Regions from separate parts of the Lactobacillus sp. UMNPBX16 genome, predicted to be linked through region 2. Evidence: predicted binding sites of a transcription regulator. Region 2 holds the regulator's gene; each other region holds the start of a gene.
What was found. The regulator Rex, encoded in region 2, represses fermentation and respiration genes when NADH is low (regulators of the CRP and FNR family bind a similar motif). The targets are predictions, from matches to a motif close to TTGTGAANTANTTCACAA.
Positions count from the first base shown of each region.

Region 1: the regulator Rex is predicted to act here: its motif matches at 3,048-3,065, upstream of CP367_RS09135 (FMN-binding protein).
Region 3: the regulator Rex is predicted to act here: its motif matches at 2,778-2,795, upstream of adhE (bifunctional acetaldehyde-CoA/alcohol dehydrogenase).

Region 1 is NZ_PCYU01000043.1:10,301-16,101, reverse strand. It holds gene CP367_RS09155 (6-phospho-beta-glucosidase) at 1-219, shown strand, start outside; gene CP367_RS09150 (DNA alkylation repair protein) at 283-939, opposite strand; gene CP367_RS09145 (nucleoside hydrolase) at 1,071-1,997, shown strand; gene CP367_RS09140 (hypothetical protein) at 2,023-2,538, opposite strand; gene CP367_RS09135 (FMN-binding protein) at 2,548-2,814, opposite strand; gene CP367_RS09130 (Mbeg1-like protein) at 3,150-4,760, shown strand; gene CP367_RS09125 (serine hydrolase) at 4,803-5,801, opposite strand, start outside.
Region 2 is NZ_PCYU01000027.1:38,558-44,358, reverse strand. It holds partial or broken gene CP367_RS06730 (IS3 family transposase) at 1-841, shown strand, start outside; gene CP367_RS06725 (ABC-F family ATP-binding cassette domain-containing protein) at 889-2,811, opposite strand; gene CP367_RS06720 (redox-sensing transcriptional repressor Rex) at 2,987-3,622, shown strand; gene CP367_RS06715 (LacI family DNA-binding transcriptional regulator) at 3,660-4,646, opposite strand; gene CP367_RS06710 (sucrose-6-phosphate hydrolase) at 4,662-5,801, opposite strand, start outside.
Region 3 is NZ_PCYU01000018.1:441-6,241, reverse strand. It holds gene adhE (bifunctional acetaldehyde-CoA/alcohol dehydrogenase) at 117-2,747, opposite strand; gene CP367_RS04655 (amino acid permease) at 3,061-4,434, shown strand; partial or broken gene CP367_RS04650 (DapH/DapD/GlmU-related protein) at 4,461-4,965, opposite strand; partial or broken gene CP367_RS04645 (thioester-forming surface-anchored protein) at 5,154-5,801, shown strand, end outside.

The sequences.
Region 1 (5,801 bases), on a different contig from region 2:
GAAAAGGCTGTTGAACTCGACGGTGTTGACTTAATGGGTTACTTACCATGGGGCTGTATTGACCTTGTTTCTGCAGGTACTGGTCAAATGGATAAGCGCTACGGCTTTATCTACGTTGATAAAAACGATGCTGGTGAAGGTACATTGGCTCGTTCACGTAAGGACTCATTCTTCTGGTACAAGAAAGTTATCGAATCTAACGGTCAAGACTTAGATTAATTAAACTATTAATATCAAAAAACTGATATTCAGACTTTAATCATTGAATATCAGTTTTTTATTTTATAAATATTTACTGCCTTCTTTAATACTCAATTTAGCTAAATGCTCTCGATGCAGTTCAATGAAGTTACGCACCCAATCTGGATTGGTCTTAGAGTAATCACGCAAAGCCCAGCCAATTGCCTTATTGATAAAAAACTCCTGACTATCAAGATTATTTTCAATAATTTTTTGTAATAACGCGGTGTTCATCTTCTTTTTACGCAATAATTGATGCTCAATCGCGACCCTTCTTACCCAGAAATCTGGATCTTGCGACCACTTGAGCATTAGATCGTCTACTCGATTATCCGTTAAGCCAACATAGCCATAAATTTTGATTAATGAGTCAATCGTATCCCACCATTGCTTTGTTCTAACAAAACGCTCAATTTTAGCTAAATCATCAAAAACAATATACTTTTTCATTGCCAATAAATAATCACAGGCAAAATATTGCAATTCGCGTTGTTCTTCATCCCATGCCTGGTCTAGCAACTTCCAGTCAACTTCTTTTTTCTTCTTTTCATCTTTCAAAAAATTATGAGAAATCGCCCTACGTTCTGGTGTTTGTAGGCCATAGAATAGAAATTGATTTCGCATGTAACCAACAAGATGATTGGCCTTTTCTTCATTTGCCCGAGCGCTAAATTCTTTTTTTAATGTTTCAATATTCATGTTTTTTATTTTAGCACAAAAAGAGGTCTCCAAATTCTAGAGACGCTTATCGTAAAAATAATCATCTACCCGATCATTTCAACTAAAATCTTGGTAGAATAAAAGTATCTATATTAAGAAAGGCATAAACAATGAAACAAATTTATTTTAACCATGATGGTAATATCGATGATTTAGTATCTTATCTGCTCTTACTACAAGCACCAAATATCAAACTTTTAGGCGTTGGTGCAATTGATGCAGACGGCTACATTGATCCTAGTGTTGAAGCATGTCGCAAAATGACCGATCTTTTTAACTTACGTGGTGATGATTTGACTATTGCTCGTTCCAACTCACGTGCAGTCAACCAATTTCCTCACGAGTGGCGGATGGCAACTTATTCATTTAATTATCTTCCCATGCTCAATGAAAGTGGCAAGATTGATACGCAACAGGCAAAGCTTCCTACTCATTTAGACATGGTCGAAAAAATTAAAGAAGCAGACGAGCCTATCGCTTTAGTTATGACAGGTCCGTTAACTGACCTAGCTCGCGCTTTAGATGTCGATCCCGACATTGAGAAAAACATTGAAAAACTTTATTGGATGGGTGGTTCTCTTGATGGGCACGGCAACGTTGCTATGGTTAACGCTGACGGTAGTCAAGAATGGAACTCGTTTTGGGATCCATACGCAGTTAAACGCGTATTTGAATCAAATATTCCAATTCAGATGGTCGGATTAGAAAGTACGGAAGAATTACCACTTAACGATGAGTTGCGCCAGCACTGGGCAAGTTTACGCAAATATCCTGCAATGGACTTGATAGGACAAGGCTATAGTCTAATCGTATCTATACCATCAGCCGAACTCTACCTTTGGGATGTGCTAACTACAATCAGCGCACTATATCCAGAAGTTGTTGAAACCGAAACGGCTAAAGCAAGAGTCATCACTGATGGGTTAAGTGCAGGAAGCTTTGTACGGGATCCTAAAGGAAGAGAAGTAACTCTTGTTACTAAAGCCAATAAGGATCTCTTCTTCCAAAAGATGGATGAAATTTTAGAAAGAAAATAACAAAAAAGAGGCTCACGCCTCTTTTTTATATTGCCTTAATTGACTTTTTGTAAAGAATTACCGCAATCCAAACTGAAATGAATGATGGCAGTATCACAACTACAAACAAATTTGGATCTAAAAAATTACCTACTCTGATGAAGTTTGTAATTGAAGTAATATGTTTTATGTTACTAAATATCGCTTGATAAACTGTAACATATATTAACGACCACTGAATATAATATTCTACCAAAGTGAGTGTAGTTGTCGAAAACTTAAAAATTTTGCTAGCCAGTCGCATCCCCCAATAAACAAAAACACCTGAAAGTACAACAAATGCTGCTAACAGCAAAAACAAGTTTCCCAAATTAACATGGTCCCATTGACTCATGATCAAATACGCAATTACCATGAAAATTAAGAAATTAATTGTTGAACAACACAGCTGAATGACAAATAAAATTGCAGCCTTTAAGAATTCAAACTTGTGCTCTGATCTGAATAACAAAAATACTACTATAATAATTACAGCAATGATGAAATATGTAGTAACGTGCACAGTTATCTCCTACTTTGCCTGTTTTAAGGCTTCGCTTGTAGCCTCTTTAACCCCATTGGAAGTAAATGTTGCACCAGTAACAGCGTCGATATCAGCAGATTGTTTATCCAAAATTTCCTGCTTTAATGTTTTTTCTGCTTTTTGACCATACTGCGGCGTTTCCGTAGATAAATCTAAATCTACAGTTGAAATTTTATTATCAGCTACAGTTAATGTCACACCTACAAAGCCTGCCATGCCGCGTGCACGGGCACTATATGTTCCTTCTTTTAACATCCTTTTTCCTCTTTTTTATAAAACAAAAATACTGCTATATAATAAATATAACAGTATTCCTAAAAAAAGCCACAAAGATATTGTGTTTAGTATATCATATTGATATACTATTTCTTGGGTCTTGATTGTTTTTATAAGTCCTTATTATGACCCATGTGCAGGTAGTAGAATCCCCTTCTACCTGTTTTATTATACCACAATAAATAACTGATGTTATATCAAATCCTAAGTTCTTTTGAAAATTTTCTCAAAAGGGCTTTTTTCTTGCACTATCCTTTATAAGTTACGTTAAAATTGAAATGGAATTATAAAGTTATATTTAAAGAAGGTAAAGCATGTATCCAGATAATAATATTCTTACATATTTAAAATGGCGTGGTGACGTTGACTTCTCAACATCGCCTTTTAATGATATTGATGCACTTGTTTTATCTATTTTTTCTTATCTTGAATTACCAGGTATTGTTAAAAGTAACGGAACGACAATTAGTTTAGAGAAGGCTGCCAAGCTCTATTTTGCAGATGATCATCCTCGTTATGATAATTTGCAATACCAAGAACTATTTAAATTAATGGCTCATGCAGACCGCTTTAAAAATGCAAAACTGTCGTATTTTATTAGTACGTTAACTGAACATACTCAATTTAGTGCAATCAAAATTGAACTAACTGATGGGACCAACTTTATTGCTTTTCGTGGGACTGACGATTCACTAATTGGCTGGAAAGAAGATTTTGAAATTAGTTTTAAAATCACTGTAGCCCAACAACAAGCAGTAAAATTGCTCGAAACTATTCTCAAAGCTGATGATCAAGATTATTACTTAGGCGGTCACTCAAAAGGTGGCAATTTAGCTGAATATGCTGCCATTAATATTGAGCCCAAATTAAGAAAAAGAATCAAACGTATTTATACCTTTGATTCACCTGGAATTGCAGAAGAAGTTGGTGCTCAGCTCCCTAATAAGTATTTGCAAAATACTCTACGCCGCTTTGTGCCAGACTTTAGCGTCATCGGTCGCTTGTTTGAGTCGAAAAATATTCCAGCCACTATTGTTGGTAGTACTCGCAAGGGATTAAGCCAACACGATGCTTTTTCCTGGCAAATAATCGGTTCTAACTTCGACACCAGACGCCACCGCAATGCTCAATCTCAAGTATATAATCAACTAATCAATCAATGGATTGGTAACGCCACCCTAGAAGAACGTGAGTCTTTAACTAATGACCTCTTTTCTGCTTTAAGCTCTAGCGGCGCAACTAAGATCAACGAACTTGATAAAAATGGTTTTGGCGGTTTTGGTGCAATTTTGTTTTCACTGGCTGATTCATCTCGGCGAACCCGTTTCGTCTTTGGTTCATTATTTTCCAGCATTTGGCAGACGATCAAGAGCCAGCAACTGACCAAAGCGCTTTTCTCAACAGACACAATTGTTGGTTGGGTGCTGGTAGTATTAGGAATCATTAGTCTAACTCTACCCCAATATGCAGTGCGCGCTTTTGGCGCCCTAGTTGCCTTCACGGGGATTGGTTTCAGTGTTCACCAAATTTTAACAACGGCAAAATCTAGTCTAAAAGACCGACAAAAAAACTTCTTTATTATTTCGTATTTAGTAGTTTTTGCTTTATCAACCGCGTTAATTTCTAATAACCGTCTACTAATTTTCTTAGCTCACTACTTCTTAGGACTATTCTTAATTATCTATTCCTACATTCGAATTAGGCAACTAGTCTTTCGTAAATTACCCGGAATTTTTCAGATTACTATTGTAGCGATCGAGGCATTAATTGCTTTTGCTTTAGGAATTATCGTAGTGGTTAACCCTAGTGCCTTTAATCGGAGAGCAATTATTATTATCGGTATTTTGCTAATTGCTTACGGCTTCTTCAAGTTAGTTGGCGAATTATTTGGCCAGCGCAGCAAAATGCCCAAAAATCATCGTTAAAAAAAGCTTGTTAACTTCAATATCAGTTAACAAGCTTTTTTCTTAGCCCTTAATAAAGGTATTAGCCTTTATATGCTTTAAAATGTTATACCCGATTGCACGAATATGATTTTTACTACCATAAGTTTGATTCAAAAACATTACAATTCCATTCTGATTATCAGTAGTCAGTTGCATCCAGTTAACAAAGTGGGTATCACCAAAATTGCCATAAGCGACTTTTAAAGTTTGATTCTTTTTCAGATAAAAACCACCTGAGTAAGTATTAACCTTAGAACTTAAATGACCAAGATAATGGAACTGTTTTTTAGTCAGAATCTTGCCATTTTGCATACCAGATTGGATTTTATAATAATCATTAGCCGTTGAAAATAGATTCCCAGCACCAGGCAATTGAGAAACAACATTACGATTAGCATAGGCACTAGCACTGTAATTTTTACCACCAGAATAAAGATATGAAATCGCATCAGTCTTTGACCGCGGAATTTGTTGGTAAATATAGGTTTGCTTCAACTTCAATGGTCGAATAACCCGCTGTTTCACATTAGCAGCATAAGACTTTCCCGTTACTTTACTGATAATGCCTGCCAGCAAAACATAGTTAGCATTATTGTAATTAAATTTACTGCGTCCCGTATTTTCTCGTGCATTGGCTTGGGCAATTATCCAATTGATCGCGCCATTTTCAGAAAAATTAACTCCATGATTAGATTCTGTTCCAATTACGTTAATTCCTGAGGTATGTGTCATTAACTGCCCCACCGTAATTTGGTTTGCATGCTTCAAATTTGGATACCAGCGTGAAATCTTAGTATTCTGATTGAATTTCTTCTGGTAGATTAACTGTGTAATTATTGCAGCAGTAACCATCTTTTGCAAAGAACCAACTGGATAAAGCAATTTTGTATTGCCATTTTTCAGTCGTTTGCTGTAATAACCGTAGCCTAAGCTAACACGTTGAGCATGCCCATTTTTTACAATTTCAATGCTTCCTCGTAAATGATGCTTTTTCATCATCTTAAGCGTATATTGCCATAG
Region 2 (5,801 bases):
TGTATTAGCTGCGATTGCAGAGCACCCTGAGCTACCTATAATTGCCGGAAGCTCATACTACAAGATTATCAAACGACAGCCCGTCAAGCCTAAACGGTCAAAGCTTATTGCTAGAATCCATGAGATTTTTAATCATCATCAAGGCCGCTATGGATATCGCAGAGTAGCTTTGCAGTTAATCAGAGAGGGCTGGAAAGTTACGGAGAAAACCGTTCGCTATTGGATGCATAAATTAGGTCTTAAAGGCATCAGGCGCAATAAGCGCAAATATTCAAGCTATAAAGGTACTATTGGCAAAATAGCTACAAATTTAATTCATCGTGATTTCTTCGCAGCCCTGCCTAACACAAAATGGTATACTGATATCACTGAATTTCATCTTAATAATGAAAAGCTTTATTTATCGCCTATTCTAGACGGCTGCGGTGGCGATATAGTTTCTTATACTATCTCCAAACATCCAGATATGGATTTAGTAATGACAATGCTTGACAAGGCTTTTGCCAAAGAAACAGCTCTTAATAACTGCATTTTTCATACTGATCAGGGCTGTCAGTATCAAAGCCCTCGTTATCAGCGAGCTTTAAAACTCCATGGTATTACTCAAAGCATGTCCAGAAAGGGCAACTCCATGGATGATGGGCTAATGGAGAACTTCTTTGGCCTGCTCAAAACTGAAATGTTCTATGATCAAGAATACAAGTATCATAATCTTCAAGAATTAACTCAAGCAATCGAGGAATATATCGAATACTGTAACAACGAAAGGATAAAGAGCAGATTAAAAGGCTTAACCCCGAAAGAGTATCGAAGTCAAGCCTGTATTAATCCAATATTTTAATTGTCTACTTTTTACGTCTCAGTACATAGAACTTACTTATTATACTTTTATTCAAAATTGTCCATTTCTTCGATTGCCTTTTCCCAGGCAGAATTTGCTTCATCTAATTTCTGTTGTACATCAGAAAGTTGTTCTTGCAGTGGCCCCAATTTATCAAAGCTTGAAGCAATTTCTGGATTGGCCATTTCGGTTTGGATTTCTTGCTCTCGTTCTTCAAGCTGTTCAATTTGTTTTTCTGCATTATCAATTGCACGCTGCAACTTTCTCTTTTGAGAATCACGTTGCTTTTGCTCTTGGTAAGAAAGTTTTTGCTGGCTAATTTGTTTGCTTGGCTCGACTTCTGTCTCAGCGGCACTATTTTCAGCCATAGCTGCTTGTTTTGCCTTCTCATCAAGATAATAAGAATAATTGCCATCGTAGACTTTAGCATGCCCATCGCGAACTAAAACAATCTTATTAGCTAGTTGATTGATAAAGTAACGGTCGTGGGAAACAAAGAGCAGGGTACCATCAAAGTCTTTTAAAGCTTTTTCTAGTACTTCTTTTGCTTCGATATCTAAGTGGTTAGTTGGTTCATCCATCAGTAAGAAGTTATCATGTTCAAGTGATAAAACAGTTAAAGTTAACCGTGCTTTTTGTCCACCAGATAATTGACCTACCGTTTTATCAATGTCTTTAGCTGTGAATAAAAAGCTGGCTAAGATTGACCGTACATCGCGTTCAGGCATGGTTTTGTGACGATCCCAAACAGTATCCAATACAGTCTTAGATGGATCTAGTCCTTGTAATTCTTGGTCGTAATAACCAATCTCAAGGGATGCGCCATACTTAATTGAGCCACTCTTGGGCGTTAATTGCTTCATAATAGTCTTAAGCAGAGTAGATTTACCGATTCCATTTGGTCCAATAATCGCGACGCGATCTCCTTTATTAATCTGGAAGGAAATATCTTTAACCATGGTTTTATCGGGATAACCAATCGTCAAATCGTTGAAAATTAATACTTCCTTGCCAGAAGGATGATCGCTTGAAAAATGAATCCGTACCTTATTTTTATGTTTAGGTGGAGTAATCCGCTCAATTTTTTCTAGTTTTTTACGCCGACTTTGTGCACGCTTAGTGGTAGTTGCTCGAACCAAGTTTTTTTGGATAAATTCTTCATCTTTTTTGATTTCAGCTTGTTGCTTTTCATAAGCGGCTTCTTGGTCCTTATCACGTTGCTCGCGCTGCATGACATAGGCTGAATAGTTGCCCTTAAAAGCAGTTAATTTACCAAATTCTAGTTCAAAAATTTGGGTTGCTAAATGATCTAAGAAATATTGGTCGTGGGAAACCACGAGGATTGCACCACTGTAATTCTTTAAAAATCCTTCCAACCAATCTAGGGTATCTAAATCTAAGTAGTTAGTTGGCTCGTCCAATAACAACAGAGCAGGTTTGCGTAAAAGTAATTTAACGAAAGCTAACCGTGTTTTTTCACCACCGGATAAACTACCAATCTTCTTTTGCCAAGTGTCTTCAGGAAACTTAAAGCCATTCAAGATACTTTTAATATCAGATTGATAAGTATAGCCGCCTTTTTGTTCAAAGTTGAATTGCTTTTGATCGTATTGCTTAAGCAATTCTTGATCTTCAGGATGATCTGCAATTTTTTCTTGTAGTTGGACTAAGCTTTTTCCTTCCCTTATTAAAGGAGCGAAAACGGTTTCCATTTCATCCCAAATGGTTTTATTTTCATCTAATGCATTTTCCTGAGCGATATAACCAACATCAATGCCTTTATTAACTGTAAATTCGCCGTGAGTTGGTTCTTGCTCACCAGTCATTATTTTTAACAGGGTGGTTTTACCAACCCCGTTAGGGCCAACCAATCCGATTCTGGCATTGGAATCGATTGAAAAATTAACATTTTTGAATAATGTGTTGGCCCCAAATTGTTGTTCTAAATCGTGTCCTTGTGCAATAATCATAATTTTTCACCTAACCACTATTCTACCATATAGCGCAAATTGTTTGTTTTTAAGTTAAATATGTGAAAAAAATGATAATTTGTGAAAAAGATACTTGCATAAGTACTATCATAGCAGGTATGATAGAAGTGCTTGATTGTACATTCACAAACATTTAAGTTTGGAGGGTTCCTATATGGAAAAAATAAAAATCCCAAAAGCAACGGCAAAAAGATTACCATTATATTACCGTTATTTGATTATTTTAAATGAAGAAGGCAAAGATAAGGTTTCTTCAACTGAGCTGTCAGAGGCAGTTCAAGTAGATAGTGCTTCAATTAGAAGAGATTTTTCATACTTTGGTGCGTTGGGAAAACGTGGCTATGGATATGATGTAAAGAATTTATTGAGCTTCTTCAAGAAAATTTTGAATCAAGATACTTTAACTAATGTTGCTTTAATAGGTGTAGGTAATCTGGGACGGGCGCTGCTTAATTACAACTTTAAGCGCAGTAATAATATTCGAATTTCCTGTGCTTTTGATATCAATAAGGAGATTACTGGTCGTATCTTAAGTGGTGTCCCCGTTTATGACATGGACGACTTAAAGCAACAACTAAGTGATCAACAGATTACAATTGCAATTTTGACAGTTCCTTCAACAGCTGCTCAGAAAACTACAGATGAAATGGTTGATGCGGGTGTAAAGGGAATTATGAACTTTACTCCGATTCGTTTATCAGCTCCAGCTGATGTGCGAGTACAAAATGTAGACTTAGCAACCGAATTGCAAACGTTGATCTATTTCTTAGATAGTGACAAAGAAAACTAAATTTGAGTAAAAGAAAAAGCCGATTTTCGGCTTTTTTTCATGCAGTTGTTTCACTCTTGATTAATTTGACAGGCAAAATATAATTCTTTTGGCGCAATTTTTCGTCGGGATTGGAAATTCGGGTAAGCAATAACTTAACCAATAAAGTTGCAATATCATGAATTGGCTGAGCAATTGTGGATAGTTCCGAATGGTAAGTTTGAATTTGCTTTGTTCCGTCAAAACCAATCACTTTTAATTCCTTAGGCACTTTAATGCCTAATTTTTTTGCTTCTTGTAAAACTAAAACTGCAGTTAAATCATCTGTGCAGACGACGCCATCAGGATGATCATTGACTAACATGTCATGAATTTTCATATTTTTAATGTTGGAAGAATCAGAAAAAGCAACTGAACGAATGTGGGCTGAAAAGTGACATTCCTTTGCTTCATCAAGATAAGCTGCTAGTCGTTCGTCAGTCGGATTACCTTTTCTGTGTTCATTGCCCAGAAAGTAAATTTTGTGACAACCAGTTTGAACCAAGTCATGTACTGCCAACTTGATGCCTTGATAATTATCACAACTAACAATTGGAACATTATCAGATAGCTTTCGGTCGAAAGAGACAATTGGCAAACCTAGTTGTTGGTATTCATTGATACCTAGATTGTGCGCACCAGCGATAATGCCATCAACTTGATTAGCCTGAAGCATGCGCAGATATTCGCGTTCTTTTTCTTTGTTTTGTCCTGCATTGCATAGGATTACTTTATAGTTTTGTTGGAATAAAGTGGTTTCGATATCCTGTACTAATTCCGCAAAAAAAGGATTAGTGATCTCAGGAAAAATCAAACCGACTAATTTCATTTTCTTTCCTTGTAATGAGCGGGCAATAGAATTGGGACGATAATTTAATTCCCGCATTGCGGCAAAAACTTTATCTTTAGTTTTTTGACTTAAATAGCCATGGTTGTTGATTACCCGCGAAACGGTAGTTACAGAGCAACCGGCTTTTTTGGCAACGTCGCTTAATTTTGCTGCCATAGTATCACCTGATGTTTAAAGAATTGTTTGCATTTGCCAAAGCTTGCCAGTGTAGTCAATGTCTTGAGCAAACGCAATTTTTTTGTTGGTCTGATCGGCAAAGTAGCGTCCAGTCAATACCTTTTCACCATCATTAACGAATACTTCGATTAATGAATGATCAACAAAGATATCAAGCTTGAGGTCATGATTTGGTGAAAGCGTAATAGCTCGACTTTCGCCATAATCAACTGCTACTTTTTGCCCAGCATGAGCACGATCTAATACTAATTTACCATTTTTGGTATCGAAATTGAGCTGTAAACTGTTACTTAAGTCATTATTTGCAGCTAAATGTAAAGTGCCACTTTGGTTAGCCTTAATTGTTAATTCAAGTTCAAATTGTTGGCCGGCTTGATCGCTGACTACTTGATTAGATATGCTTGCTTCGTTTTTGCGGATACTGCTTATTGCCTTAACTGGCGTTTGAATTAACTTGTCACTCTTTAGGTGGAGTTCCTTCACTTGACTCAAGCAGTTAGCCCAGTTTTCATCATCAGTAGGGTAAGTAGTGTCAGGCAAGCCAACCCAACTGACTTCGTAGGCATTACCATCTGGGGCGTTAAAGGCCTGAGTGGCATAAACATCGAACCCGTGATCCAAATTGTGTAATTTACCTGGATTAATTAACTTATGATTTTCCCAGTCAATATCATCAGCAATAACGTACATATTTGGGTAAATGTCATCATAAGCTGCTACTTTTTTGTCTAAACCCTGAGGACAGAAAATGACCACGACTTTGCCATCAACACGGACGATGTTGGGACACTCGATCATGTAGCCCATGTCTTCGTTGGTAAAGTCTAAGAAGCCCAATTCTTCCCAGTTCTTTAGATCCTGAGACTTCCAAACGTCAATGTGACCGTGTTTTTCCTTTTTATCTTGGGCACCTAAAATTGCGTAGTAAGTGTCATTTTCTTTGATAATTTGGGGATCGCGAAAATGTTCGGTGATGTGATCTGGATTCTTAAATAGGATGGTTTTGTCTGAAACTTTATTATTTTTATCCATCCAAGCACCGATTTGATAAGGAGTACGTACCCAATTTTCATCGCGGTGGTTACCGGTATACATGATGAAAAGCTTACCATCGATTTCGCGAGCAGAGCCAGA
Region 3 (5,801 bases), on a different contig from region 2:
ACAGATGCACTTTTTGTTCAGCAAGAGTTATCAACCATTTTAACAAAATAAAAAGCTAAGACATACACAGAAAAAGCGTAAATCTTAGCTTTCAGATTTTCTTATTAATTTATCAATTATCTATCACTGTCTGGAATGCCTTTTCCTTCGTAGCAATCCTTCATGAGTTCAACAATTTGAGAGATAAGTGGTGCTGAAGGGTTAGTTACAGTGTTTTGATCTCCGTAAGCTTCAACAGCCATTTCATCAACTTTCTTATCAAATTCAGCCTTGTCAACACCGTAGTCTTTGTAAGCCATCTTAATGTTAACTGAATGAGCCAAATCAATAATCTTTTGAACAAGCTTTTCAACTAATTCGTCATCGCTTGAACCAGTCAAACCGATTGCTCTAGCAATGTCGGCGTAGTCACTTTTAGCACGGTAAACTGAGTAGTGAGGCCACATGGCAAGTTTTTCAGGACGCTTTGAGTTGAAGCGGATAACTTGTGGTAAAGCAATTGCATCACTTACGCCACTTGGAATATCGAAGGTTGATCCAACGGTGTGAGCGATTGAGTGTTCAAGGCCAAGGAAGGCGTTTGAATATGCCATACCTGCAATAGTTGCGGCATCATGCATCTGCTTTCTTGCATCAAGGTCGCCATCGTATGACTTCTTCAAGTTAGCAAAGATAGTCTTGATGGCTTCAAGTGACCAACCGCGGGTAAAGTCTGTAGCCATAGTCGAAACATAGCTTTCGATAGCGTGACCTAATGCTTCAAAACCTGACCAAGCAATTAAACGTTTGGGCAAAGTTTGAACAAATTGATCATCAACGATTGAAACGTCCGGCGTCAATGCATAATCACATAAAGTATGCTTAATACCAGTCTTAGCATCAGAAATAATAGCAATTGGGGAAACTTCTGAGCCAGTTCCTGAAGTAGTTGGGATACATACAAGTTGTACACCATTAATCTTTGGGAAACGGACTACTCTTTTTCTAATGTCTAAGAATTTTTGGTAAGCCTCTTCAAAACTCATTTCTGGGTTTTCGTAGAATAAGCGCATTGCTTTAGCAGCGTCCATTACTGAACCACCACCGATAGCAATTACAACGTCTGGCTTAAAGATGTTCATTCTGTGAACACCATCCTTGATCACATCAGTATTAGGATCAAGAGTTACAGCCTTAAAGACTTCATATTCTTTTTGACCTAAACGCTTAGAAATGATATCAGTAATTTCATCAGCAAAGCCTTGGTCAGCTACACCTTCATCAGTTACGATGAAGAAACGGTTAACGTTTGGCATGTGACGAAGGTAGTTAGCAGCGTTATGTTCGAAGTAAGTCTTTGATGGGACCTTTACCCATTGCATGTTATCACGGCGTCTAGCCACTGTTTTGATGTTTAACAAGTCCTTAGCACCAATGTTGTGTGAGAAGGTGTTGGCACCGTAAGAACCAGTACCCAAAGTAAGTGATGGCAACATGTTGTTGTAAAGATCACCGATACCACCGAGTGCAGCTGGTGAGTTAACTAAGATACGGCAAGCATCCATCTTCATGGCAAACTCATCAATGATCTTTTTATCATTTGAGTGAAGACCAGCGGTATGACCACGACCACCATAGTTTAACAAGTCAGTACAAATCTTAAATGCATCATCGTGATTCTTAGCACGGTATAAAGTAAAGACTGGTGAAAGTTTTTCTGCTGAAAGTGGGAAGTTTCTACCTACGCCTTTATATTCAGCGATAATTACTTTAGTTGTCTTTGGCACATCCACACCACAAAGCTTGGCAATTTCATAAGCTGACTTACCAGCTACAGGACCAGCAACAGTGCCACGACGAGGATCGATAAAGTGTTCCTCAAATTTCTTAATTTCTTCCTTGTTCAAGAAGTAGCAGTTCCACTTCTTAAATTCTTCCTTGACCTTGTCATAAATTTCATCATCAACGACAACTGAGTTTTCAGAAGCACAAACCATCCCGTTATCGAAGTTCTTTGACAAAACGATGTCATAAACGGCACGATCAATATTAGCAGTCTTTTCAATGTAAGAAGGACCATTACCAGGACCAACACCAATAGCTGGCTTGCCTGATGAATAAGCAGCTTTAACCATACCTGGACCACCAGTTGCCAAAATAGTTTGAACACCTGGGTTATTCATCAAATCGGTCGTTGCATCAAGGCTTGGTTCTTCAATCCATTGAACGGCATCCGCAGGAGCACCTGCAGCAACAGCAGCCGCACGAATGATTTTACCAGTTTCTACACAACATTTTTGAGCCTGTGGGTGGAAACCAAAGATAATGGTATTTCTCGTCTTCAACGCAAGCATTGCCTTGAAAATAACAGTTGAAGTTGGGTTAGTTACTGGAGTAACACCTGCAATAACACCTTTAGGTTCAGCAATCTTAGTCAAACCTAATTCCTTGTCTTCTTCAATTACGCCGACGGTCTTTTCGTGACGCAAACTGTTCCAGATATTTTCTGAAGCATACATATTCTTGGTAGTTTTATCTTCAACTACACCACGTTTAGTTTCTTCAACAGCCATTTTAGCTAGTGGGTAAGCATTTTGTTCACCTGCAGTAGCAACTGCTTCACAGATCTTATCAACTTGTTCTTGTGTGAAGTTAGCCATTTGATCTAAAGCGACATGTGATTTCTTTACTAAGTTATCGACCATGTCGTAGATTTGCTTTTTCTTTTCGTCCTCTGTAAGAGTCTCTTTTTGTTGTGTCTTAGCCATTGTATTATTACCTCTAAGATCTACTAATTCTTGTGAACTAATTTACAATGTCAACTATAGCACAATAACTTTATTTGTAAATGCATGAATTTATGAAAATAGTGAATTAACAAAGATTCACATTCCCTCATAATTTCGCTCTAATGCAAATGAAAGCGATTCCTTAATTATTTGTTTGTGAATTAACAAACTTATTTTAAAAAAACAGATTTTTGATATTTTTTTAAATCTAACTATAGAGTCTGGTCATACTAATTGATAATGATAAAATATTAATTATATGTGAAAAGATTGAGAACACTGGGGGGCTTATATGAGTGAGAAAAAAACACAGACCGCTTCTGGTTATAAACGAACCCTAAGCAATGCACACATTCAGTTAATTGCTTTAGGTGGAACAATTGGGACCGGCCTTTTTCTGGGGGTTGGTGACAGTATTCACCGCGCAGGTCCTAGCGTTATTCTGATTTATATCATTGTAGGTATTTTCCTATTCTTGCTTATGCGAGCCTTAGGCGAAATGATTATGTCTGACCTTCATAAACACACTTACATTGATTTTATCGAACAATATCTGGGTAAAAACATCGGTTTTATTACCGGATATCTTTATTGGATTAGTTGGATCACTTTAGGAATGGCAGAAACAACTGCCTTAGGAATTTATTTTGAATATTGGTTTTCCAATTTAAAACCATGGATTCCAGGATTAATTACAATTGCCGTTTTGTTGATCATCAATCTAATTTCAGCTCGTGTTTTTGGTAATTTGGAATTCAGTTTTGCCATTATCAAAATCGTGACAGTAGTTGCTTTTGTTTTATTGATCGCTTATCTATTAATCACTGGTGGTAAAACATCATTTGGTCCTGTTGCCTTTGCCAACCTAGATGATCACGGTGGTTTCTTTGCTAGAGGTACTAAAGGATTTTTGCAAGGTTTCCAAATGGTTATCTTTAGTTTTATTGGAGTTGAACTTATTGGTTTAACTGCTGCGGAAGCCCAAAATCCTAAAACTACCTTAAAGCGAGCAATTAATCAGTTACCTGTTCGTATCATTTTGTTTTATGTAATGGCAATCTTAAGTATTTTACTAGTGATCCCTTGGTCAAAGGTAGCAACTAACTCCAGTCCATTTGTTCAAGCGCTTGGAGCTACGGGAATTAGAAATGCGAGTTTAATCATTAATTTCGTTGTAATTTCTGCGGCGGTTTCATCTACCAATAGTTTTTTATACAGTGCGGGACGACTTTTGTTCTCAGTTACTTTCCACGGCAAAGGCAAGTGGAATCAAACTTTTGGTCACCTATCAAGACGGCAGTTGCCACAAAATGCTTTAATTTTGTCAGCATTATTTATGGCCTGCGCACCACTGATTACCTTGATTATCGGCGATCAAGCCTTTAACTTTATTTCATCTACTTCAACAAGTATGTTCTTGATCATCTGGTGCTTAATGGTTTTGACTCACATTGCTTACAGAAGAAAAACACCTGAAAATAAGTTAAATGACTTCAAAATGCCTGGCTTCCCTTACGTTGATTATTTGATTCTATTGTTCTTCGTATTGATGATCATCTTACTTTTGATTTTACCAAGCTACCGCATCCCAATGATTTCAGCTATCGTTACTTTCATCATCTTGTACTTAATCTCCAAACTCTGGAGTGACAAAAAAGAAGCTTAAAAAAAGACGCGACAATGTTGCGTTTTTTATTCTTCTATTTTTTTGATAATTTTTGCAGGTACGCCAGCAACTACTGTGTTTTTCGGCACATCCTTAGTAACCACTGCTCCAGCGGCTATTACAGCATTTTTACCCACAATTACGCCTGGACAAATGGTAGCCCTAGCACCGATCCAGGCATTTTTCTTGATAAGTACTGGCTTTAATTCGAGTTTCTTTTCTCTGCTTAGGTTTTAAACCGTGGTTAACGGAAAGAAGATATGCACCTGGTCCAATTAAAACATCGTCTTCAATGGTGATGCCACCTAAGTCAACCATCATCACATTGGAGTTAATAAAGACGCGTTCACCTATTTTGATGTTGTGGCCGTAATCCGTGTAAAATGGCAATCTAATTTTTGTACTCTTGGGGATTTTTTGTCCTGTGATTTCACTGATTAATTGCCGCGCTTCACATTCATAATGACGCTGCGCGTTCAAGTTCTGCAACAAACGCTGATTTTGTTCGACAATTTGGCTCAGATCATTTATATGATCTGAGTTTTTTTATTTATTACACAATTTTTTAAAATATTAGTGGATTTATTAAATAATGAGTGTTATTATTGAAACTGAAATTTAGGTAAGCTAATTCAATTTTTAATTTGTGAAAGGAGGCGGCAATATGCAAACTAGTCAAAATCATCATAAATGCTGTTTTATTAGCATTTATGATGATTTTGACTAGTTTACTATTGCTAGTAAGTTTATCTGCAAATATTACTCATGCTGCAGAAAAGGGGTCTACTTTAAACGGGCAGACACAGCAGTTTAATAAAGGTGAAGGAAACCCCAATTCGAAAGATTCGAAATCTGATTCAGAAGAAGCTACTCCAAGTAAAGGAACTAATTCTGAAGATAATTCTACTACTCAATCAGATCACACGGCCAATGTAACGATTAATAAAATCGCTTCTGATACCCAGAAACAATTGGCCGGTGCTCATCTTCAAATTTTGGATAAGAATGGCAAGGTAGTACAAGACTTTACTACTAATGGTGAGGCAAGTGTGTTCAATCTGCCTAAAGGCGAATATACAATTAAAGAAGTATCGGCTCCTGAAGGATATGATGTAGCAAACCAGCAATTTACAGTTAATGATGAAAATGTTACTACTACCATAGGTACTACTGTAAGAGCTGGTACAGGTGATACAGGTAATAAGATTTACGTCGATTCTCTTAAAGAAGAAATCTATATTGATAGCAAAAATAATCAAAAGGATTTAGGCTATTGTTTTAATATTTCTAAGCATTATCCTGATGATCCAGCTTATTATGATAATGGTGTTTCCTATGATAGAACAAGCATCAGCGATGGTTCCTCA